Regions from separate parts of the Streptomyces sp. P9-A2 genome, predicted to be linked through region 2. Evidence: riboswitches for the same ligand, from Rfam matches in the RefSeq annotation. Region 2 holds a riboswitch; each other region holds the start of a gene.
The links. Region 2 has a riboswitch for cobalamin ahead of V4Y04_RS29280 (energy-coupling factor ABC transporter permease). Riboswitches for the same ligand answer to the same signal wherever they lie in the genome.
Positions count from the first base shown of each region.

Region 1: another riboswitch for cobalamin. It lies ahead of cobN (cobaltochelatase subunit CobN); the one in region 2 lies ahead of V4Y04_RS29280 (energy-coupling factor ABC transporter permease).
Region 3: another riboswitch for cobalamin. It lies ahead of V4Y04_RS25015 (ribonucleoside-diphosphate reductase subunit alpha); the one in region 2 lies ahead of V4Y04_RS29280 (energy-coupling factor ABC transporter permease).

Region 1 covers NZ_JAZIFX010000001.1:7,901,797-7,909,301, reverse strand. The annotation lists gene V4Y04_RS35440 (methyltransferase) at 386-1,435, opposite strand; gene cobN (cobaltochelatase subunit CobN) at 1,543-5,169, opposite strand; cobalamin riboswitch at 5,204-5,345, opposite strand; gene cobG (precorrin-3B synthase) at 5,400-6,722, shown strand; gene V4Y04_RS35425 (precorrin-8X methylmutase) at 6,719-7,390, shown strand; gene V4Y04_RS35420 (precorrin-2 C(20)-methyltransferase) at 7,387-7,505, shown strand, end outside.
Region 2 covers NZ_JAZIFX010000001.1:6,449,398-6,456,902, forward strand. The annotation lists gene V4Y04_RS29265 (energy-coupling factor ABC transporter ATP-binding protein) at 1-312, opposite strand, end outside; gene cbiQ (cobalt ECF transporter T component CbiQ) at 309-1,058, opposite strand; gene V4Y04_RS29275 (energy-coupling factor ABC transporter substrate-binding protein) at 1,065-1,490, opposite strand; gene V4Y04_RS29280 (energy-coupling factor ABC transporter permease) at 1,487-2,296, opposite strand; cobalamin riboswitch at 2,578-2,726, opposite strand; gene V4Y04_RS29285 (ABC transporter substrate-binding protein) at 2,970-4,577, shown strand; gene V4Y04_RS29290 (ABC transporter permease) at 4,598-5,566, shown strand; gene V4Y04_RS29295 (ABC transporter permease) at 5,572-6,480, shown strand; gene V4Y04_RS29300 (ABC transporter ATP-binding protein) at 6,477-7,454, shown strand; gene V4Y04_RS29305 (ABC transporter ATP-binding protein) at 7,447-7,505, shown strand, end outside.
Region 3 covers NZ_JAZIFX010000001.1:5,473,833-5,481,337, forward strand. The annotation lists gene V4Y04_RS25015 (ribonucleoside-diphosphate reductase subunit alpha) at 1-2,296, opposite strand, end outside; cobalamin riboswitch at 2,422-2,561, opposite strand; gene V4Y04_RS25020 (GNAT family N-acetyltransferase) at 2,639-3,217, opposite strand; gene mctP (monocarboxylate uptake permease MctP) at 3,297-4,955, opposite strand; gene V4Y04_RS25030 (DUF3311 domain-containing protein) at 4,952-5,218, opposite strand; gene V4Y04_RS25035 (GntR family transcriptional regulator) at 5,489-6,253, opposite strand; gene nagB (glucosamine-6-phosphate deaminase) at 6,477-7,262, opposite strand.

The DNA of each region.
Region 1 (7,505 bases), 1.5 Mb from region 2:
CGGGGCGACCAGGCCGCCGTTTCCCGGGGCACGGCACACCCCGGCTCACGCTCCGCGGTGCCGGGGCGCGTGCCGCGAAAGCGGCGGACCGGCCGGCCGCGTCATCCACGCCCCCGGACCCGGACGACTGGACCGGTTCGATACCACGATCGTCTCCGACCTGCGGCTGTCCGCCGCGCAGGAGCAGCTCGGGCTCTTCGCGGCCCTTGGCAACCGGACCCGGCCTGAGCCCCGCCGTCCCGTCGAGCGTTGACGGCCGACGGGACCGGGGAAGGGAGCCGAACAGCGCGAGGCTGCACCCCGGTCGGGAAGGGGCGCGGCCTGAAGGCGGTGGAGTCCGGCGTGGGCGAGGACCACCGGCAGGTGGTGGTGTTCCGGGTGGAGCTCAGGCGGCCATGAGCTCGAGGACGGAGACCCGGGAGGCGGAGGGCTTGGTGGAGGCCAGTGTCAGTCCGGCTTGTTCGAAGAGGTTCTGGAACTCGTCGGGGCTGCGTTCGCGCCCGGTCGACAGGGCCATCATGTTGAGGTCCATCAGCGGTTCCAGACCGGGTGTGCCCACCTTGTCGACGAGGAGTTCCATCACCAGCACGCGTCCACCGGGCTCGAGCGCTTCCCGGCAGTTGCGCAGGATACGCACGCAGGAATCGTCGTCCCAGTCGTGCAGGACGAACTTCAGCAGGTGCACGTCCGCGGACGGCACCTCCTCGAAGAAGTCGCCGCCGACGAAGGCGAACCGGTCCGTGACGCCCAGAGCCGCCGCGGAGGCGTCCGCCTCGGCACTCACGTGCGGGAGGTCGAGGACCACGCCGGTCAGCCGGGGATGCCGCTGCATGAGCGTCTGGACGAGGTTTCCGCCGGCGCCGCCGACGTCCACGACGACTTCGGCGCCCTTGAGGTCGATCACGTCTGCCAGTCGGTGGGCCAGGCCGCGGGTCATGGCCGTCATGGCGTTGGTGAAGACCTCGGCTTCCTTCGGGGCGGCGGCGAGCCAGTCGAAGATGGGTGCGCCGAGGGCGGCCTCCGCCTGGGTGGTGCCGGTGCGGACCGCGTCCGCCAGCCGCCCCCAGGGCAGCCAGTGCGACTCGGCCCCGCCCCACAGGGCCAGGTCCCGCAGGGAGCCCGGGGCGTCGGTGCGCAGGGTGTCCAGCAAGGGCGTACCAATGAACCGCTTCCCGTCGGTGGAGGCGGCCAGACCGAGGGAGGCGCACGTGCGCAGGAACCGGAAGGTCGCATCCGGGTCCAGTGACTCCGCCTCGGCCACCTGGGCGGGAGTGGCACCGCCGGCGTGCAGGTGATCAGCGATGCGCAACTCGGCCGCGGTGCGCACCACCTGGGTGACCCAGTACCCGGTCATCATCTGGAGCATCCGCCCCGTGTCACCCACCGGCCGCTCGGTGGAACCCGCCGCGACGAAATCATGCTCGAACAAAGTCATGATGATGATCATGGTGCACCGGAAACGTTCCGGCGTCGTCCGTCATGAGGAACACCGGCTAGGCCGCAGGACATAGCCCGGGCACCGGCCGCCGGCCGGGCCGCGCCTCAGTCCTCGCCCTCCAGGTCGCCCTCCGTCTCCAGGTACACCTTCCGCAGTGCGTCGAGGACCGCCGGGTCGGGCTTCTCCCACATGCCGCGCGACTCGGCCTCCAGCAGCCGTTCCGCGATGCCGTGCAGGGCCCAGGGGTTGGCCTGCTGCAGGAACTCGCGGTTGGCCGGGTCCAGGACGTAGGTCTCGGTGAGCTTGTCGTACATCCAGTCGGCGATGACCCCCGTGGTGGCGTCGTAGCCGAACAGGTAGTCCACGGTGGCGGCGAGTTCGAAGGCGCCCTTGTAACCGTGGCGGCGCATCGCCTCGATCCACTTCGGGTTGACCACCCGGGCGCGGAAGACGCGCGAGGTCTCCTCCACCAGGGTGCGGGTGCGGACCGTCTCGGGGCGGGTGGAGTCGCCGATGTACGCCTCGGGCGCGGTGCCGCGCAGGGCGCGGACGGTGGCGACCATGCCGCCGTGGTACTGGAAGTAGTCGTCCGAGTCGGCGATGTCGTGCTCGCGGGTGTCCGTGTTCTTGGCGGCCACCGCGATCCGCTTGTACGCCGTCTCCATCTCGTCGCGGGCCGGGCGGCCGTCCAGTTCGCGGCCGTAGGCGTAGCCGCCCCAGACGGTGTAGACCTCGGCGAGGTCGGCGTCGGTGCGCCAGTCGCGGGAGTCGATGAGCTGGAGCAGGCCGGCGCCGTAGGTGCCGGGGCGGGAGCCGAAGATGCGGGTGGTGGCCCGGCGTTCGTCGCCGTGTTCGGCGAGGTCGGCCTGGACGTGGGCGCGGACGTGGTTGGTCTCGGCGGGCTCGTCCAGGGAGGCCGCCAGGCGCACGGCGTCGTCGAGGAGGCCGACGGTGTGCGGGAAGGCGTCGCGGAAGAAGCCGGAGATGCGCAGGGTGACGTCGATGCGGGGGCGGCCCAGCTCGTCGTACGGGATGGCCTCCAGGCCCGTGACGCGGCGTGAGGCGTCGTCCCAGACGGGGCGGATGCCCAGCAGGGCGAGGGCCTCGGCGACATCGTCCCCGGCGGTGCGCATGGCGCTGGTGCCCCAGAGGGAGAGCCCGACCGAGGTGGGCCAGTCGCCGTTGTCCGTGCGGTAGCGCTCCAGGAGGCTGTCCGCGAGGGCCTGACCGGTCTCCCACGCGAGGCGGGAGGGGACGGCCTTGGGGTCGACCGAGTAGAAGTTGCGACCGGTCGGCAGGACGTTGACCAGACCGCGCAGCGGGGAGCCGGACGGGCCCGCGGGGACGAAGCCGCCGTTCAGGGCGTGCACGGTGTGGTCGAGTTCGGCGGTGGTCGCCGCCAGCCGCGGGACGACCTCGCGGGCGGCGAACTCCAGGACGGCGGCGACCTGTTCACCGTGCTCGGTGGGCACGGCGGCCGGGTCCCAGCCCGCGTCCTCCATCGCCTGCACCAGAGCGCGGGCCTTGTCCTCCGCCTCGTCGGCCGTGGTGCGGGTGGCGGCGGACTCGTCGAGACCCAGGGCCTCGCGCAGGCCGGGCAGGGCGGTGACGCCGCCCCAGATCTGGCGGGCGCGCAGGATCGCCAGGACGAGGTTGACCCGGTCGGCGCCGGCGGGCGGGGCGCCCAGGACATGGAGGCCGTCGCGGATCTGCGCGTCCTTGACCTCGCAGAGCCAGCCGTCGACGTGCAGGAGGAAGTCGTCGAAGCCGTCGTCGTCGGGGCGGTCGTCGAGGCCGAGGTCGTGGTCGAGGCGGGCGGCCTGGATGAGGGTCCAGATCTGGGCGCGGATCGCCGGGAGCTTCGCCGGGTCCATGGAGGAGATCTGGGCGTACTCGTCGAGGAGTTGTTCCAGGCGGGCGATGTCGCCGTAGGAGTCGGCGCGGGCCATCGGGGGGACGAGGTGGTCGACGAGGGTGGCGTGAACCCGGCGCTTGGCCTGGGTGCCCTCGCCCGGGTCGTTGACCAGGAAGGGGTAGATCAGGGGGAGGTCGCCGAGGGCGGCGTCCGGGCCGCAGGCGGCGGACAGGCCGGCGTTCTTGCCCGGCAGCCACTCCAGGTTGCCGTGCTTGCCGAGGTGGATCATGGCGTCCGCGCCGAACCCGCCGTCCTCGGCCCGCGCGGCGAGCCAGCGGTAGGCGGCGAGGTAGTGGTGGGAGGGCGGCAGGTCGGGGTCGTGGTAGATGGCGATGGGGTTCTCGCCGAAACCGCGCGGGGGCTGGATGAGGATCAGCAGGTTGCCGCGGCGCAGGGCCGCGAGGACGATGTCGCCCTCCGGGTTGCGGCTGCGGTCGAGGAACATCTCGCCCGGCGCCGGGCCCCAGTGCTCTTCGACGGACGTGCGCAGTTTCTCGGGGAGAGTGGCGTACCAGCGCTTGTAGTCGGCGGCCGGGATGCGTACCGGGTTGCGGGCGAGCTGTTCCTCGGTGAGCCAGTCCTGGTCGTGGCCGCCCGCCTCGATCAGCGCGCGGATCAGTTCGTCGCCGTCTCCGGAGGCCAGTCCGGGGACGTCGGTGTCGCCGAAGTCGTATCCCTCGTCCCGCAGCCGGCGCAGGAGGGCCACCGCGCTGGCGGGGGTGTCCAGGCCGACCGCGTTGCCGATGCGGGAGTGCTTGGTCGGATAGGCGGACAGGACGAGGGCCAGGCGCTTGTCGGCGGCCGGGATGTGCCGCAGGCGGGCGTGGCGCACGGCGATGCCGGCCACGCGGGCGGCGCGCTCGGGGTCGGCGACGTAGGCCGGGAGGCCGTCGGCGTCGATCTCCTTGAAGGAGAACGGCACGGTGATCAGGCGGCCGTCGAATTCGGGCACGGCGATCTGGCTCGCGGCGTCCAGCGGGGAGACGCCCTCGTCGCTCTCCTCCCAGGCGGTGCGGGAGCCGGTCAGGCACAGGGCCTGGAGGATCGGTACGTCCAGGGTGGTGAGCGCGCCCGCGTCCCAGGACTCGTCGTCGCCACCGGCGGACGCCTCGGCGGGCTTGGTGCCGCCGGCCGCGAGGACGGTCGTGACGATGACGTCCGCCGCGCGCAGCTCGTCGATCAGTTCGGATTCGGGGGCGCGCAGGGAAGCCACGTACAGCGGCAGGGGCCGCCCGCCCGCGTTCTCCACGGCGTCGCACAGGGCGTGGACGAAGGCGGTGTTGCCGCTCATGTGGTGGGCGCGGTAGTAGAGCACGGCGACGGTCGGGCCGTCGGTGCCCTCGCGGGGTGTGCGTTCCAGCGGGCCCCAGGTGGGCGCGGGCGCGGGCGGCTCGAAGCCGTGGCCGGTGAGCAGGACCGTGTCGGACAGGAAGCGGGCGAGCTGCTCGAGGTTGTCGGGTCCGCCGTGGGCGAGATAGGCGTGCGCCTCGGCGGCGAGGCCGACGGGGACCGTGGAGGCGGCCATCAGCTGGGCGTCGGGGGCCTGTTCACCGCTGAGGACGACGACCGGGCGGCCGTCGGCGAGCAGCAGGTCGAGGCCCTCCTCCCAGGCGCGCAGTCCGCCGAGGAGACGTACGACGACCAGGCCGACGCCCTCGAGGAGCGCGGGCAGGTCGTCGAGCGGGAGGCGGGAGGGGTTGGCGAAGCGGTAGGGCACCGGGCCGTCGGCCGCTCGGGCGCTGAGCAGATCCGTGTCGGACGTCGACAGGAGCAGGATGTTGGGGTGCGTCGAGCGCTCCCTGGACGAATGCGGCATGCGTCGGCCGGCCTTCCTCGGGATCCGCGCCCCGGGTGGTACAAGACGGCTGGAGTTCCTGGCTCGTCCGGCCTCGTGGGGGTCGGACTCACAGTGGCGGGACCGCGCCGGATTCGCACCGGGCTTCCTCCATGTCGCCGTCATGGCGATGACGGATCCGATGATCCGCCAAGAGACATAGTAAGGGTCGGGGCAAGAGGGCAGAACTTGGAGGCGGGGTGCCGATCTGTATGCTCGCCGCCATGTCCACGGCTCCCCTCCCCTCGTCGTCCCAGGCCACAGCGGTCTCCCGGGACCGCGGTGACGCCTGTCCGGGGTCGTTGCGGCTGCACACGGCCGACGACGGCGCGCTGGCCCGGGTCCGGGTGCCCGGCGGGGTGCTCACCGTGCCGCAGGCCGAGGCGCTCGCGGACGCGGCCGACCGACTGGGCGACGGCGAACTGCATCTGACCTCGCGTGGCAATGTGCAGGTGCGTGGACTGCGCGACGACTGCGGTACCCGGCTCGCCGGGCTGCTGGACGCGGCCGGACTGCTCCCGTCGCACGGGCACGAACGGGCCCGCAACATCGTCGCCTCCCCGCTGTCCGGTCTCGACGGGCGGAGTGCCCGGGAGGTGCGGCCGTGGCTGTCGGCCCTGGACGCGTCGCTGTGCGCGAGCGAGGCGGCGCGGGCACTGTCGGGGCGGTTCCTGTTCGCGCTCGACGACGGGCGCGGCGATGTCGCCGGGCTCGGCGCCGATGTGACCGTGCGTGCGCTCGGTGACGGCGACGCCCTGCTCGCCGTCGGCTCGGCGGACGGGGCGCTGCGGGTGTCCGGGGACGCGGCGCCCGGGGCCGCGCTGCTCGCCGCCGAGGCGTTCCTCGACGTGCTGCGGGAGACAGGGAGGCAGGTCTGGCGGGTCGACGAACTGGGCCTCCAATCAGGCGAGTTGACGCGTGCGGTCCGGCTCCGCCTGACCGACGCCGGCATCGGCTGCGTTCCGGCGCCGAACGACCGCGCCGCAAATGACCGCGCCACGGCGGAGGGACCGCCGCCGGGGGTGATCGGGGCGGCCCTGTCCGTCCATGTACCCCTGGGCCGTCTCACGTCCCGTCAGTGGCGGACCGTGACCCGGGTGGCCGCCGAAGTCCGGGCGGGCGAACTGCGCCTGACACCGTGGCGCGGCATCGTCGTCCCCGCCCCCGGAACGAACGCGACGGCAGCGGCCGGCGCACTGGCCCGTCTCGCCGGCACCGGCCTGGTCACCGACGCCTCCTCCCCCTGGCTGCGCGTCGGTGCCTGCATCGGCCGGCCGGGGTGCGCAAAGTCGCGTTCCGACGTGCGGGCGGACGCGACCGCCGCCCTCGCCGATGCGGGCCGCTCCCCCCTGCCGTTGTACTGGTCCGGCTGCGAGCGGCGCTGCGGCCACCCCCGGGGTGACCGGATCGACGTGGTCGCCGCCCCGGAGGGCGGCTACCGGATCGGCATGGTCGCCCAGGAGCGGCCGGCGCACACCACCGCCCTGGACGATCCCTCCCACCTCGCCGCCGCACTGGCGGCCCTCACCTCATGAGCCGTACGACGACCGAGAGCAGCGAGAAGAGCATCGTGACCCCCTACGACTACGAGAAGGACGGGGCGGCCATCTACCGCCGGTCCTTCGCCACCATCCGCGCGGAGGCGGACCTCGCGGCCCTGCCCGCCGACGTCAGCCAGGTCGCGGTCCGGATGATCCACGCCTGCGGAATGGTCGACCTCGTCCGCGACATCGGTCACACCCCCGGTGTGGTGGCCCGCGCACGCGAGGCCCTGCGCGGCGGGGCTCCGATCCTCTGCGACGTGCAGATGGTGGCCAGCGGCGTGACCCGCAAGCGGCTGCCCGCAGGCAACGACGTCCTGTGCACCCTCTCCGACCCGGCCGTGCCGGAGCTGGCGGCGAAACTCGGCACCACGCGCAGCGCCGCCGCGCTGGAGCTGTGGCGCGACCGCCTGGAGGGCGCCGTGGTCGCCGTCGGCAACGCGCCCACCGCGCTCTTCCGCCTCCTGGAGATGATCGAGGAGGGGGCGCCGAGGCCGGCCGCCGTCATCGGCGTACCCGTCGGCTTCATCGGCGCGGCCGAGTCCAAGGACGCCCTGGCCGCCCACCCCTCGGGCCTGGAACACCTGGTCGTCCGAGGCCGTCGCGGAGGCAGCGCCATCGCCGCCGCCGCTCTCAACGCGATCGCGAGCGAGGAAGAATGAGCGGCAAGCTGTACGGGGTCGGGCTCGGCCCCGGAGACCCGTCCCTGATGACCGTACGGGCCGTCGAGGCCATCGCCGAGGCGGACGTGATCGCCTACCACAGCGCCCGCCACGG
Region 2 (7,505 bases):
GGCCGCGAACAACTGGTCGTCGGGGTCCTGCACCACCAGCTGCACCGTCGTCCGCAGCCGGGTCAGCCCCTTGCGGTCGTACCGGACCGGGCGGCCCGACAAGGTCAACTCGCCCCCGCTCGGCCGCAGTCCACCGCTCAGCAGCCGCATCAGCGTGGTCTTGCCACTGCCGTTGCGGCCCAGCAGCGCGAGCGCGCGACCCTCCCGCACCTCGAAGTCGAGGCCGGCGAGCACGGCCGGGCCGTCCTCGTAGGCGAAGGACGCGTCCCGCAGGGCGACCAGGGCGGGTTCGTTCGGCGCGGACCCGTTCACGACAGGGGCCTTTCCAGGACGAGGGCGACGACGGCCAGCGCCGCGAGAAGCAACAGGCTCAGGGCGGTGAACCGTACGGAGACACGTGCCTCGGGCACCAGGACGCGCAGCGTGCCGTCGTAGCCGCGCCCGGCGAGTCCCGCCTGCAGCCGCGCCGCCCGGTCGAAGGACCGGACGAACGCCGTCGCGCCGAGACCGCCCAGTGAACGCCAGGACGCCGCCCGGGTGGTGTGCCCGAGCCGGGCCGCCTGCGCCTGACCGATCCGGCGCACCGAGTCGAGCAGCAGAAAACTCATGCGGTACATCACCAGGGCCACGTCCACCAGCGGTGCCGGCACCCCGGCCCGCACCAGACGCGGCAGCAGGTCGGACATCGGCGTGGTGAAGGCGAACAGCAGCACCCCGAGGGACGCCGCCGAGGTGCGCAGCAGCAACTCGCCCGCGCGCAGCGGCCCTTCGGGGGCCGGGGACACGAACCCGGCCGGCCCGCCCACCTGCACCAGCAGCGTGAGCGCCCCGGTGACGCAGAAGCCCAGCGGCACCCGGTAGGCACGCCACAGCCGCCGGCCCGGCACCCCCGCCGGGCCCAGCAGCACCACGAGCGCGGTCACCAGCACCAGGGCCGCGCCCGGCCACGGGGGCAGGGAGACCGCGAGCACGGTGAGCCCCAGCCCGAGCACGGCCTTGTCCACGGGATGACGGCGGCGCCAGCGACTGCTGTGCGCCGCCGCGTCGATCGGCAGCACGCGGGATCAGGACCGGGGACCGGGGGAGACCGCCTCGCCGGGGCGGCCCGAGGCGGCGTCGGAGTCGGCGTCCGATTCGGTGTCCGGTCCGGTGTCCGGTCCGGTGCCGGGCACCGGCTGCTGCCGCCGCGCTTGTTCCGCACCCTGCCGGCGCCCGCGCCGCACCCCGAAGTAGTACGCCAGGACACCCGCGCCGACGGCGGCCTGGAGGGCGAAGAGCCCCGACTCGATCTCACCGGACGGAGGTTCGTACAGCGGCGAGAACCACGGCTCGTAGTCCGGTTCGAGCTCGGTGATGGCGGTCTCCGCCTCGCCGTCAGCACCGGCGAACGGCTCCTCCTTGTGGTCGCCGAGCCCGAGCGCCAGCGGCAGCACCGCGAGCGCGGCCACGGCGAGCAGCAGCAGGGCGTTGATCTTCGCGTTCCTGGTCATCGAGCCACCGTCCCGGTACCGGTCGTCCCCGTCGTACCCGCCGTCTGCTTCGTCTCTGTCTCCGGCTTCGTCTCCGGCTTCGTCTCCGGCTCCGTTCCCGTTTCCGGCGTTTCCGTCCCCGCCGTCGCCGAAGCGGCCCGCTTACCGGTCAACAGCACGCCGAGACGTGTCAGTTCGCCCCTGCTGGACTGCACCAGCAGGCGCATCACCAGTACGGTCAGCAGTCCCTCGCTCACCGCCAGCGGGATCTGGGTGAGGGCGAAGATGGAGCCGAACTTCCCGAGTGCGCCCGGGAACCCGCTCCCCGGGTCGGGGAAGGCGAGCGCCAGCTGCACGCTGGTGACGCAGTACGTGGACAGGTCGGCGACGAACGCGCCGCAGAACACCGCCGCCATCAGCGGCACTCCGGACCGCCGCGCCAGCCGGTACACGCCGTACCCCGCCCATGGCCCGACGATCGCCATCGAGAAGACGTTGGCGCCCAGCGTGGTCAGCCCGCCGTGGGCCAGCAACAGGGCCTGGAACAGCAGGGTGATGGTGCCCAGCACCGCCATGATCGGCGGCCGGAACAGGATGGCGCCCAGCCCGGTGCCGGTGGGATGGGAGCAACTCCCGGTCACCGACGGCAGTTTCAGCGCGGACAGAACGAAGGTGAACGCTCCCGAGGCGCCGAGCAGCAGCGTGCTCTCGGGATGTTCCCTGACTTCACGGACGAGTGACCGGGCACCGTGGACGACGAACGGCGCCGCCGCGGCGCCCCAGGCGACCGCGTGCACCGGTGGCAGAAAACCTTCGGCAATGTGCATGGTTCAGCAGACCCTCTCCAGCACCTCGTGGATGGTTGACGCGCCTTGGCCGGTCTCCTGGCTGACGGGTACCACCGCCCGTGCTCCGCCTTCCCGGGTCCTGGGGCCTGTCGTCACATTCCTGCCTGCCGGGCGACGCCATGCACGCACTCTCGCCGCACCGGGTGCACGCCCACGTACAACCAGTACGTGGGCGTGCACCCGGCACACCGAGAGCACGCACCTGACGCCGCCCGGCCCGCCCTCCGGGCGGACGACAGGAATGTGACGACAGGCCCCAAGTGGACCCAGTGGCTGCCCGTCGGTCCTGTCGAGGGACAGGACCAGGGGCCGGAGCCGGACTTCCCGATCACAGTGGCGAGGGCCGCACCGGTATCGCACCGGATTTCCCGTTCACCAAGGCGTGGCGACAGTAGACCCGGATCCGTCCTGGTGACAAGCGGGTGCCGGGGGCGCGCGGACGGCGTTCCGCAGCTCGTGTCCCGGCGCGCACCTGCGGTCCTGACAGCAGGTGCGCGCGGATGTACGCAGGTGGTGCGGCGGCCGCCCCCTCGCGGCCCGCCGGACGGCCACTGTCGCCGAGACGCCGGCATGAGGGGCCGGGTCCCTGGGCAGAACCTTGCTGCAATTAGTATGCAACAACGAATTCTGGTCAGTAGAGGTGTGAGGATCGATGACGACCCGACGAATACGGCGCACCACCGGCGCGGCCACCACGGCCGTCGCGATCGCGGTGGTCGCCGCCTGCTCGGCGCCTACAGGCGGCACGGACGCCGGTGCGGGCGGTGGCGGGTCCGCCGAGTCCGTGGTGATCGGGGTCCCCTCCGAACCCGACACCCTGAGCCCTCTGCTCGGCTACGGCAAGGACGGCAACTCCAAGATCTTCGACGGGCTGCTCGCCCGCGACGCCGACCTGAGGCTGAAGCCCGCGCTGGCGAAGGCCCTGCCCGAGATCGGCGACGACGGCCGCACCTACACCTACACCCTGCGTTCCGGCGTGACGTTCAGCGACGGCGAACCCCTCACCGCCGAGGACGTGGTCCACACGTACGAGACGGTGCTCGACGACAAGACCAACAACACCGCCAAGAGCGAACTGGACGCCGTCGAAAAGGTCCGCGCGGACGGCGACGACAAGGTCGTCTTCACCCTCAAGTACCCGTACGCGGCCTTCGCCGCCCGCACCGTCCTGCCCATCGTCCCCGAGCACCTCACCGCCGGGCAGGACCCCAACACCGGCTCCTTCAACACCGAGCCGGTCGGCACCGGACCGTACGTCCTCACCGGCTGGAGCAAGGGCGAGAAGCTGACCTTCAAGGCGAACCCGGACTACTGGGACGGCGCCCCGAAGGTGAAGAAGCTCACCATGGCGGTCATCGCCGACGACGACGTCCGAGCCACCCGGCTGCGCTCCGGCGACCTCGACGGCGCGACCCTCCCGCCCAACCTCGCCGCCACCTTCAAGAACGACGACGGCCGCACCACGTACCAGGCCACCACCTACGACTTCCGCGCCGTCACCCTCCCCACCGCGAACAAGGTCACCGGCGACACCGCCGTCCGCCGCGCCCTCGACCTCGCCGTGGACCGCCGGGCCATGGTCGACAAGATCCTCGACGGAGCCGGCCGCCCCGCCTACGGCCCGCTGCCCCTGGACGACCCCTGGTACACCAAGGACGTCGAACGGCCCCAGAACCTCGCCGAGGCCCAGAAGATCCTCGACCGCGACGGCTGGAAGGCCGGCAAGGACGGCGTCCGCGCCAAGGACGGTGTCCGGGCCGCCTTCACCCTCTACTACCCCTCCGGCGACAAGGTCCGCCAGGACCACGCCCTCGCCTACGCCTCCGACGCCAAGAAGGCCGGCATCGACGTCAAGGTCGAGGGCGCCACCTGGGAGGTCATCGAACCCCGGATGGGCGAGGACGCCGTCCTCGCCGGCTTCGGCAGCACCGGCGACCCCGACTTCGGCCTCTACACCCTGCTGCACTCCTCCCTCGCCGGCGACGGCTTCAACAACATGGCCCGCTACGACAACCCCGCCGTCGACAAGGCCCTCGACACCGGCCGCCGCAGCCAGGACCCCGAGGACCGCAAGGCCGCCTACGACGACCTCCAGCGCGAGCTCGTCAAGAACCCCGGCTACACCTTCCTCACCCACATCGATCACCTCTACGTCCTCGCCGACCGCTGGGAGGGCCTCACCACCCAGGTCGAACCGCACGAGCACGGCTTCGCCAGCGGCCCCTGGTGGAACGCCGAGGACTGGCAGCCCAAGAAGTGACCCCCCTGCCCTGGGCGGCGATGGCCCGCCTCGTGGCACGGCGGGCCCTGCTCGCCGTGCCCGTCCTGCTCGTCGTCACCTTCGGCGTGTTCGCCATCGCCGCCGCCTCCCCCTTCGACCCCGTCAAGGCGTACGCCGGCACCGCCGCGCTCGGCGCCGACCAGGAGACCCTGGACCGGCTCCGGGACAACCTCGGCGTGGACCGCCCCTTCGCCGTCCAGTGGTGGGAGTGGCTGACCTCCGCCGTCACCGGCGACCTCGGCCAGTCCAGCGTGCTGCGCCAACCGGTCGCCGACGCGATCGGTGAGCGGATCATGTGGTCCACGCTGCTGTGCGCCGTCGCCTTCGCCGTCGCGGTCCTGCTCGGCACGCTGCTCGGCGTGCTCGCCGCCCGCCGCCCCGGCTCCCTCCTCGACCGCACGGTCACCTCCCTCTCGTACTCCCTGGAAGCCGCGCCCGTCTTCTGGCTCGCCCTGCTCGCCGTCTGGCTCTTCGCCCTCCAACTCGACGTCCTCCCGGCCGGCGGCCTCACCGACACCGGCAGCGAACACGTCACCGCCGGACAGGTCACCGGCCACCTGATCCTGCCCGCCGGCGTCCTCGCCGTCTCCCAGCTGCCCTGGTTCACGCTCTACGTCCGCCAGGGCGTCGGCGACGCCCTCGCCGAGGACCCGGTACGCGGCGCCCGCGCCCGAGGCCTCGGCGAACGCACCGTGCTCCTCGGGCACGCCCTGCGCTCCGGACTCCTGCCCGTCCTCACCCTGATCGGCTCCCGCGTGCCCGAGCTCATCACCGGTGCCCTGCTGGTGGAGACCGTCTTCAGCTGGCCCGGTATCGCGGCCGCCACCGTCGAGGCGGCCACCGCCGTCGACTTCCCGCTCCTGGCCGCCCTGACGACCCTCGCCACCGCCGCCGTCCTCGCCGGAAACCTCCTCGCGGACCTCCTGTACGGACTGACCGACCCGAGGGTGAAGCTCAGTGAGATGTGATTCCCATGGCTGACACCATCGTTGAGAGGGCCGACGCGAACGTGCCCACGACGGGGACCGAGTGGCGCTCGCGCGGCACCGCCCGCCGTTCCACCCACACCCTGCGGCTGCGCGTCTCCGCCGCCCTGGTCGCCGTCACCGCCCTCGCGGTCCTGCTCGTCCCCCCGCTGGTCCAGCTCGACCAGCAGGCCGTCGACCTCGCCTCGAAACTCCTCCCACCCAGCTGGGCCCACCCCTTCGGCACCGACGACGTCGGCCGCGACCTGCTGCTGCGCTGCGTCTACGGCCTGCGCGTCTCCCTGCTCGTCGGCGTCGTGGCGGCGCTCACCGCCACCGTGATCGGCACCGCCGTCGGAGCCGCCGCCGGGGCCCTCGGCGGCTGGGTCGACCGCCTCGTCATGCGTCTGGTCGACACCATCTCCTCCGTCCCGCACCTGCTGCTCGGCATCTTCATCGTCGCCATGTTCCGACCGGGCGTCTGGCCCGTGGTGGTCTCGGTCGCCGCCACCCACTGGCTGTCCACCGCCCGCATCGTCCGCGCCGAGATCCTCTCGCTGCGCTCCCGCCCCTACATCGACGCGGCCGTCTCCGGCGGCGCCTCCCGCCGCCGGGTGGTGCTACGGCACCTGCTGCCCGGCGTACTGCCGCAGGCGGGACTCGCCGCCGTCCTGATGATCCCGCACGCCATGTGGCACGAATCGGCGCTGTCCTTCCTCGGCCTCGGCCTGCCCACCCACACCGCCAGCCTCGGCACCCTCATCCAGGACGCCCGCGGCACACTGCTCGCCGGGCAGTGGTGGCCCACCCTCTTCCCCGGCCTGTTCCTGATCATCCCCACCCTCGCCATCGCCGGACTCGCCGGAGTCTGGCGGGAGCGGATCAACCCCCGCCGCCGATCGGAGCTGATGCTGTGACCGAGCGACCTCCCGTTCTGTCGGTCCGCGGACTGTCGGTGCGCTTCCTGGTGCCCGGCTCGGGCCCCGTCGCCGCCGTCACCGACGCGTACTTCGACGTCGTACCCGGCGAATGCCTCGCCCTGATCGGCGAGAGCGGCTGCGGCAAGTCCGTCCTCGCCTCCGCCCTCCTCGGCCTGCTCCCCGCCAACGCGCAGACCGCCGGCCGCGCCCTGCTCGACGACCTCGACCTGCTCGCCGCCGACGAACGCACCCTCGCCCGCACCGTGCGCGGCCGCCGCATCGGCCTCATCCCGCAGAGCCCGGCCGCCCACCTCACCCCCGTCCGCACCATCCGCGCGCAGACCGAGGAGACGGTCGCCGCCCTCACCGGCGTCCGCGGCCGCGCGGCCCTGCGTGCCGCCGCCGAAAAGGCCGCCGCACGCGCCGCCTTCCCCGCGGACCACCTCGACCGCCACCCGCACGAACTCTCCGGCGGCCTCGCCCAGCGCGCCGCCACCGCCCTCGCCCTGATCGGCGACGCACCCCTCCTCCTCGCCGACGAACCCACCACCGGCCTCGACCGCGATCTGGTCGACCACACGGTCGACGAACTGCGACGCCACGTCGACACCGCCGACGACCGGGCTTTGCTGATGATCACCCACGACCTGGAGGCAGCCGAACGCATCGCCGACCGCGTCGCCGTCATGTACGCGGGCCGCATCGTCGAACTTGCCGACGCGAAAACCTTCTTCGGCACCCCCGGCCCCCGACACCCCTACAGCCGCGGCCTTCTGAACGCCCTCCCCGACCGGGACTTCACCCCGATCCCCGGCATGCCCCCCGAACTGGGCGCACTCCCCGAAGGCTGCGCCTTCGCCGCCCGCTGCGACCACGCCACCGCTCTCTGCACGACCCTCCCACCCCTGACGGAGACGGTCGCCTGCCACCACCCGCTCCCGGTCGAGACCCTGGAGGACGTCCGTGCTTGAGCTGCGCGCCATCACCGCCGGCTACGACCGCCGGTCGGCCCCCGTCGTCCT
Region 3 (7,505 bases), 980 kb from region 2:
TCAGGCCCCGCTTCCAGGCGTAGGCGTACATCGAGGAGAGCTTGCCGATGGTCGGCGTCTCCATGAACAGGTTCAGCGACTGCGACTGGTCCAGGAACGGGGTGCGGTCGGCGGCCATGTCGATCAGGGCGCGCTGCGGTACCTCCCACGCGGTGCGGTACAGGCCGCGCACCTCCTCGGGGATCCAGGTGAAGTCCTGCACCGAGCCGCCCGCCTCGCGCAGCGCCTCGCGGGTCCGCGCGTCCCACACGCCCAGCCGCTTCAGGTCGTTCACCAGATACGAGTTGACCTGGAGGAACTCGCCGGACAGCGTCTCGCGCTTGAACAGGTTGGACACCTGCGGCTCGATGCACTCGTACACGCCGGCGATGGACGCGATGGTGGCGGTCGGCGCGATCGCCAGCAGCAGCGAGTTGCGCATGCCGACGGAGGCGATACGTTCGCGCAGCGCCGCCCAGCGCTCGGGCCAGACGAGTTCGGTGTCGTAGTGGTCGGGGTGCAGCACGCCCCGGGCGGCGCGCGTCAGCTCCCAGGCCGGCAGGGGGCCGACGGGAGTCCCCGCTGCTCCGGAGCCCGCCCCGGAGTCCGCCTCGGAGTCCGTCGCGGGCGTTCGGGGGCGCGCGGCGAGGTCGGCGGAGGTCTCGTACGCGGCGAGCATGACGCGCTCGGCGATCCGGGTGGAGAGCCGCCGGGCCCCGGGGGAGTCGAAGGGCAGGCGCAGGGCGAAGAAGACGTCCTGGAGGCCCATCACCCCCAGCCCCACCGGGCGCCAGCGCGCGTTGGAACGGCCCGCCTGCTCGGTCGGGTAGAAGTTGATGTCCACGACCCGGTCGAGGAAGGTGACGGCCGTGCGCACGGTCTCGTCCAGCCGCTCCCAGTCCAGGTCACCGGCCGCCGGGTCGACGAGCGCGCCGAGGTTGACCGAGCCCAGGTTGCACACCGCTGTCTCCCCGTCGCTGGTGACCTCGAGGATCTCCGTGCACAGGTTGGAGGAGTGGACGACGTGGCCGGGCTCGGCGGTCTGGTTGGCGGTGCGGTTGGCGGCGTCCTTGAACGTCATCCAGCCGTTGCCGGTCTGGGCGAGGGTCCGCATCATGCGCCCGTACAGTTCCCGGGCGGGGATCGTCTTGCGCGCCAGGCCCGCGGCCTCGGCGGCCCGGTAGGCCGCGTCGAACTCCTCGCCCCACAGGTCGACCAGGTCCGGGACGTCGGACGGGGAGAACAGAGACCAGACGGCGTCGGTGTCGACCCGGCGCATGAACTCGTCCGGCACCCAGTGCGCGAGGTTCAGGTTGTGCGTACGGCGGGCGTCCTCACCGGTGTTGTCACGCAGCTCCAGGAACTCCTCGATGTCCGAGTGCCAGGTCTCCAGGTAGACCGCCGCCGCGCCCTTGCGCCGGCCGCCCTGGTTCACGGCGGCGACGGAGGCGTCCAGGGTCTTCAGGAACGGGACGATGCCGTTGGAGTGCCCGTTGGTGCCGCGGATCAGCGAGCCCCGGGAGCGGATGCGGGAGTAGGCCAGGCCGATGCCGCCGGCGTGCTTGGAGAGGCGGGCCACCTGGTGGTAGCGGTCGTAGAGGGAGTCCAGCTCGTCCTTGGGGGAGTCGAGGAGGTAGCAGGAGGACATCTGGGGGTGCCGGGTACCGGAGTTGAACAGGGTGGGGGAGGAGGGCAGGTACTCCAGGCGGCTCATCAGGCCGTACAGCGCGGCGACCTCGTCCACCGAGCGGGGGGTGCCGTCCTCGGCGAGACCGGCGGCGACCCGCAGCAGGAAGTGCTGCGGCGCCTCGAGGACCTTGCGGGTGACCGGATGCCGCAGCAGATAGCGGCTGTACAGGGTGCGCAGCCCGAAGTAGCCGAAGCGGTCGTCCGCGCGGGGGTCGATCAGCGCGTCCAGACGGTCCGGGTGCAGCCGGACGAACTCGGCGGTCCGGTCCGCGATGAGGCCCTCGCGGTGCCCGGCGGCGATCGACGAGGTGAACGACGTGACACCCTGCGAGGCGGCCTCGGCGTGGAGGCCGAGGGTCAGCAGCCGGGCGGCGAGCCGGGAGTAGACGGGGTCCTCGGAGATGAGCCCGGCCGCCGCCTCGGTGGCCAGCTCCCGCAGTTCGGCCTCGTCCGCACGGGCGGACCGGCCGCGCAGCGCGGCGGCGGCGACCCGGCCGGGGTCGGCGGCGGGGAGGTCGGCGGTCAGCCCGGTCAGGGTCCGCAGCAGCGCGGCACCGGGGCCGTCGTTCGCGTCGCTCATGTCGGTCACGGCGACCGCTGAAGCAGGATCGGCTGGCGCGATGGTCACGTGGGGCTCTCCCTCGCTCGGCACGGGGCCTCGGCGAGGGCAGGGGGCAGCACACGGGCACGCGAACGGGCCTCGCGTCCACCGGCCCATTCCGCGAGGCCCGGACGTCAGACACCCGGGCCGGACGGCCGGGCGCACTGTCGGCAGGTCCTCGGACTGAAGCCCGTGCGGGCACGCGGAAAACGCGAACACGCACAAGTACACCGTTGCGGGACAGTTCCGGATTCGCACCGGATTCCCCTGCGGCGACAGCGAGCATGAGCATACATCTTGTGCCGGGTGCTTTCGGCATGCCCATATCTTGTGTCTCGGTGGGTGCTGCGGCGTAGAGTCGGCGTGGTGTCAGAGCGTCAGCTCGTAGGTGAGCAGCGTGATGTCGTCCAGATGCGGAACAGGGTTCCGGTGCCGCCCGGGAGAGCGGACGAAACCGAGACGCTCGTAGACGCGGTGGGCCGCACGCATCGTCCGCCGGGTCGGCAGCACGATCCGTACGCACCCCTCCGTGGCCCGTGCCCGGTCGGCACAGGCGCGGACGAGCGCCTCCCCGACACCCCGGCGCCGGGCGGCGCGGGTGACCGCGAGCATCCGGATCTCCGCCTCGCCGGGTCCGGCGATGTCGGCCGTCGGCCCGCCGCGCGGTACGAGCGTCACCCCGACCGGCACTCTCCGCGCGTCGTTCGCCTCCGCTGTGCCGTCCGCCTCCGCCGCCGTGCCGTCCGCCGCCCGGTAAAGCGACCCGGTCCCCTCCACGGCGACCGGTACCTCGGCGGCCGCGGCCCGCCCGGCGACGTTCCTGAGCTCACTGAGGTACGCGTCGCTCTCCCCGAAGTCGAGCAGCCCGTCGCGCAGGTAGGCCTGCGCGGTGATCTCACCGAGCTCCTCGGACTCGTACGGCTCCACCGGCCGGATGACGATGTCCACGGGGCGAGTGTGCCCCACGGGTACGGCCACGGGCCGCCGGACGTCTCCGGCGGCCCGTTGCCGTACCCCACGTACCGCGTCAGTGCTTGCCGTCGGTGGTGGTGTCGGCCGCGTCGGTGGTGTCGGCCGTGTCCAGGGGCAGTTCGGTGCTGACGCCCGGATCGCCCGCGTCCGCCGTGTAGTCCTGCGGCCGGGTCTCGTCGATGCCCTCGGGCGCCTTGACGGCCTTCAGGACGAAGGTCAGGCCGATCGTGACCAGGGCGTTGAGCACGAAGGCGGTGAGGCCGATGTAGCCGATCTCGCCGATGCCCGGGATCTCGTCCGACGAACCGCCGAAGTGCTTCTGCGTCGGCGAGGCCACCCCGTACGCCGCGACCGTGCCGTAGACCATGCCGACCGCCCAGCCCGCGAGCAGCGCCCAGCGGTGGAACCAGCGGGTGAACAGGCCGCCCACCAGGGCGGGGAAGGTCTGCAGGATCCAGATGCCGCCAAGGAGCTGGAAGTTGATGGCGACCGTCTTGTCCATGGTGAGGACGAAGGCCAGCGCGCCGACCTTCACGAGCAGCGAGACCACCTTGGAGACCTTGGTCTCCTGCGCGGGTGTCGCGTCGGGCTTGATGAAGTCCTTGTAGATGTTGCGGGTGAACAGGTTCGCGGCCGCGATCGACATGATCGCCGCGGGCACCAGCGCCCCGATGCCGATGGCGGCGAAGGCCACGCCGGCGAACCAGGCCGGGAACATGTTCTCGAACAACTGCGGGATCGCCAGCTGCCCGTTGCTGACCTCGACCCCGGCCGCGATCGCCATGAAGCCGAGCAGTGCCAGCAGACCCAGCATCAGCGAGTACAGCGGCAGGAGCGTGGTGTTGCGGCGGATCACCTCACGGCTGCGCGAGGACAGCGTCGCGGTGATCGAGTGCGGGTACATGAACAGCGCGAGCGCCGAACCCAACGCCAGCGTGGCGTAGGTCCATTGCCCCGCCTCACCCGGGACCAGCGAACCGCGCGGCGCGCCCGTGGCCGGGTTGGTCTCGCTGTACGCCTCGCTCGCCCTGGCGAAGATGTCGTCGAAGCCGCCCAGCTTGATCGGGATGTAGATGATCGCCACCGCGATGACGAGGTAGATCAGCGTGTCCTTCACGAACGCGATCAGCGCGGGGGCCCGCAGGCCCGACGAGTACGTGTACGCCGCCAGCACACCGAAGGCGATCAGCAGCGGCAGGTCCTTGACGAACCAGTTGGTGTCCTCGCCGCCGCCGACGCCCATCACGTCCAGCACGGCCTGGATACCGACCAGCTGGAGCGCGATGTACGGCATCGTCGCCAGGATGCCGGTGACCGCCACCGCCAGCGACAGCCCCTTCGAGCCGAACCGGCCGCGCACGAAGTCGGACGTCGTCACATAGCCGTGCTTGTGCGACACCGACCACAGTCGGGGCAGGAAGGTGAAGATCAGCGGGTAGACGAGGATGGTGTACGGCACGGCGAAGAAGCCCGCCGCGCCCGCCGCGTAGATCGCCGCCGGTACGGCCACGAAGGTGTACGCGGTGTACAGGTCGCCGCCGAGCAGGAACCAGGTGACCCAGGTACCGAACGACCGTCCGCCCAGGCCCCATTCGTCGAGGCTGTGCTCGTTCGCCGCCTTGCGCCAGCGAGCGGCCAGAAAACCCATCGCCGTGACGAGGACGAAGAAGAAGATGAAGACGGCGAGGGCCACGCCGTTCACGCCGTCGTTCATCGCCGCGCACCGCCCTTCGCCGCCGCGCGGGCCCGCTGGTCACGCTGCCACAGCTTGTACGCGATCGCTGTCAGCGTGGCGGAGATCGGCACCCACAGCATCTGGTACCAGTAGAAGAACGGGATGCCGATGAAGGCGGGGTCGGTCTTCGCGTACGAGCCGACCCACAGCATGGCCACGAACGGTGCTAAAAGACAGACGCCGATGACGACGCGCGTGGGCGTCACCACCGGACCTCTGCTGGAATCTGGGGCTTGCGACATCGAACGACTCCGTCCCCTCGCTGATCGCCTGCGCTGCGCAAGGCGCAGGAAATCTAGGTCAGCGCCGGAGCAGGGCGGAACCCCTCGTGGGGATTGCGTACTTAAACTCCACGGAAGGCTGACCCGAGAGCGGTGGATTCTCCATCAACCGTCCGGCTTGTGCTGTTCCGCCCACGACCCGCCACCGCCTCCCCGGGCGCTCCGGGCTGCGGGGGCCGGCTGCGGGAACCGGCGGTGAGGTCCGGCGGTGGGTGGGGTCCGGCTTCGGGATCAGTCCTGCGGGCGCTTCAGCCGGGCCACGAACTTGTACCGGTCGCCCCGGTACACCGAGCGCACCCATTCCACCGGCTGCCCGGCCCGGTCCAGCGAGTGGCGGGAGAGCATCAGCATCGGCAGCCCCACATCGGTGCCGAGCAGGCCGGCCTCGCGCGGGGTGGCCAGGGAGGTCTCGATGGTCTCCTCGGCCTCCGCCAGATGGACGTCGTACACCTCGGCGAGCGCGGTGTAGAGGGAGGTGTACTTGACCAGGCTGCGGCGCAGCGCCGGGAAGCGCTTCGCGCTGAGATGGGTGGTCTCGATGGCCATCGGCTCGCCGTTCGCCATGCGCAGCCGTTCGATGCGCAGCACCCGCCCGCCGGCGGTGATGTCGAGCAGTGAGGCGAGCCCGTCGTCGGCGGTGATGTAGCCGACGTCCAGCAGTTGCGAGGTGGGTTCCAGACCTTGCGCCCGCATGTCCTCGGTGTACGAGGTGAGTTGCAGCGCCTGCGAGACCTTGGGCTTGGCGACGAAGGTGCCCTTGCCCTGGATGCGCTCCAGACGCCCCTCGACCACCAGCTCCTGGAGCGCCTGGCGCACGGTGGTGCGCGAGGTGTCGAACTCCGCCGCCAGGGTGCGCTCGGGCGGGACCGGGGTACCGGGGGGAGCCGTCTCCGTCATATCGAGCAGATGCTTCTTCAACCGGTAGTACTTGGGCACGCGCGCCGTACGGACCGTGGCCACGCCCTCGTTCTCCGTACTGCTGACGTCGGTGCTCATGCTCTGCCTTCCCGGCTCCGAGTGCCGAACGGCCGACACACCGTCGGCCCCGGCCCACATCGTGGCACGACCGCGGCCGGGGATGTTCCCCCGTACGCTCCGTGATCCCCTCTGTATACAGCCGAGCCGGGGGTTGGTCTAGTCCACAGTGGCCGCCCGGGGCGTGGCGGCCACGGGCGGCCCGGAACCGGGGAGCGGAGCGAGGAGTGCGCGGGGCCTCCGGTCAGATCCCCTGCCAGTCCGGCTTGCCGGCGTAGGTGTACCGGAAGTAGTCCGCGAACTTGAGCTTGGACGCGGCGGCCTCGTCGACGACGACCGTGGCGTGCGGGTGCAACTGCAGCGCGGACGCCGGGCACACCGCGGCCAGCGGACCCTCGACGGTCGCGGCGACCGCCTCCGCCTTGCCCTCACCGGTGGCGAGCAGGACCAGGTGGCGGGCCTCCAGGATGGTGCCGATGCCCTGGGTGATGACATGGTGCGGGACCTGGTCGACGTCGCCGCCGAAGAAGCGCGCGTTGTCCACCCGGGTCTGCTCGGTCAGCGTCTTGATCCGGGTGCGCGAGACGAGCGAGGAGCACGGCTCGTTGAACCCGATGTGCCCGTCCGTCCCGATGCCGAGCAGCTGCAGGTCGACGCCGCCGGCCTCGGCCAGCGCCCTGTCGTACGCCTCGCACGCGGCCCGTACGTCCTCGGACGTGCCGTCGGGGCCCATGAAGGCGTCCATGCCGATGCCGAGCGGCTCCAGGACCTCGCGCCGGAGCACCGAGCGGTAGGACTCCGGGTGGTCGGCGGGCAGTCCCACGTACTCGTCGAGCTGGGCGATCCTCGCCCGGGAGGTGTCCACAGCGCCGGAGCGCACCTGGGCCGTCAGTGCCTCGTAGACGGGCAGGGGCGTCGAGCCGGTGGCCACGCCGAGCAGGGCGTCGGGGGTGTGCCGCAGGAGATCCGCCATGGCCCCGGCGATGAGTGCGCCGCCGGCCTTGGCGTCCGGAACGATGACAACTTCCACGCTGAGCCTGCCGTTCTGGGAGGGGACTTGTCTGGGGCGGGCCCCGTAGGGGAGCGGGGCAGCCGTGTGGTTTAGACCAATTTCAATCTAACAGAGCGGAGAGTCCGCTCCCGGGCGAAGGCGGCGGCGTTTCCCGCGGGAGTCCGCTCCCGGCCCCCTCCCGGCCCCCTCCCGGCGTCCCGGTGCGGGGCGGTCGCGGCCCGCCGACCGGAATGACCATACGATCCCGTTCCCCGGCGCACG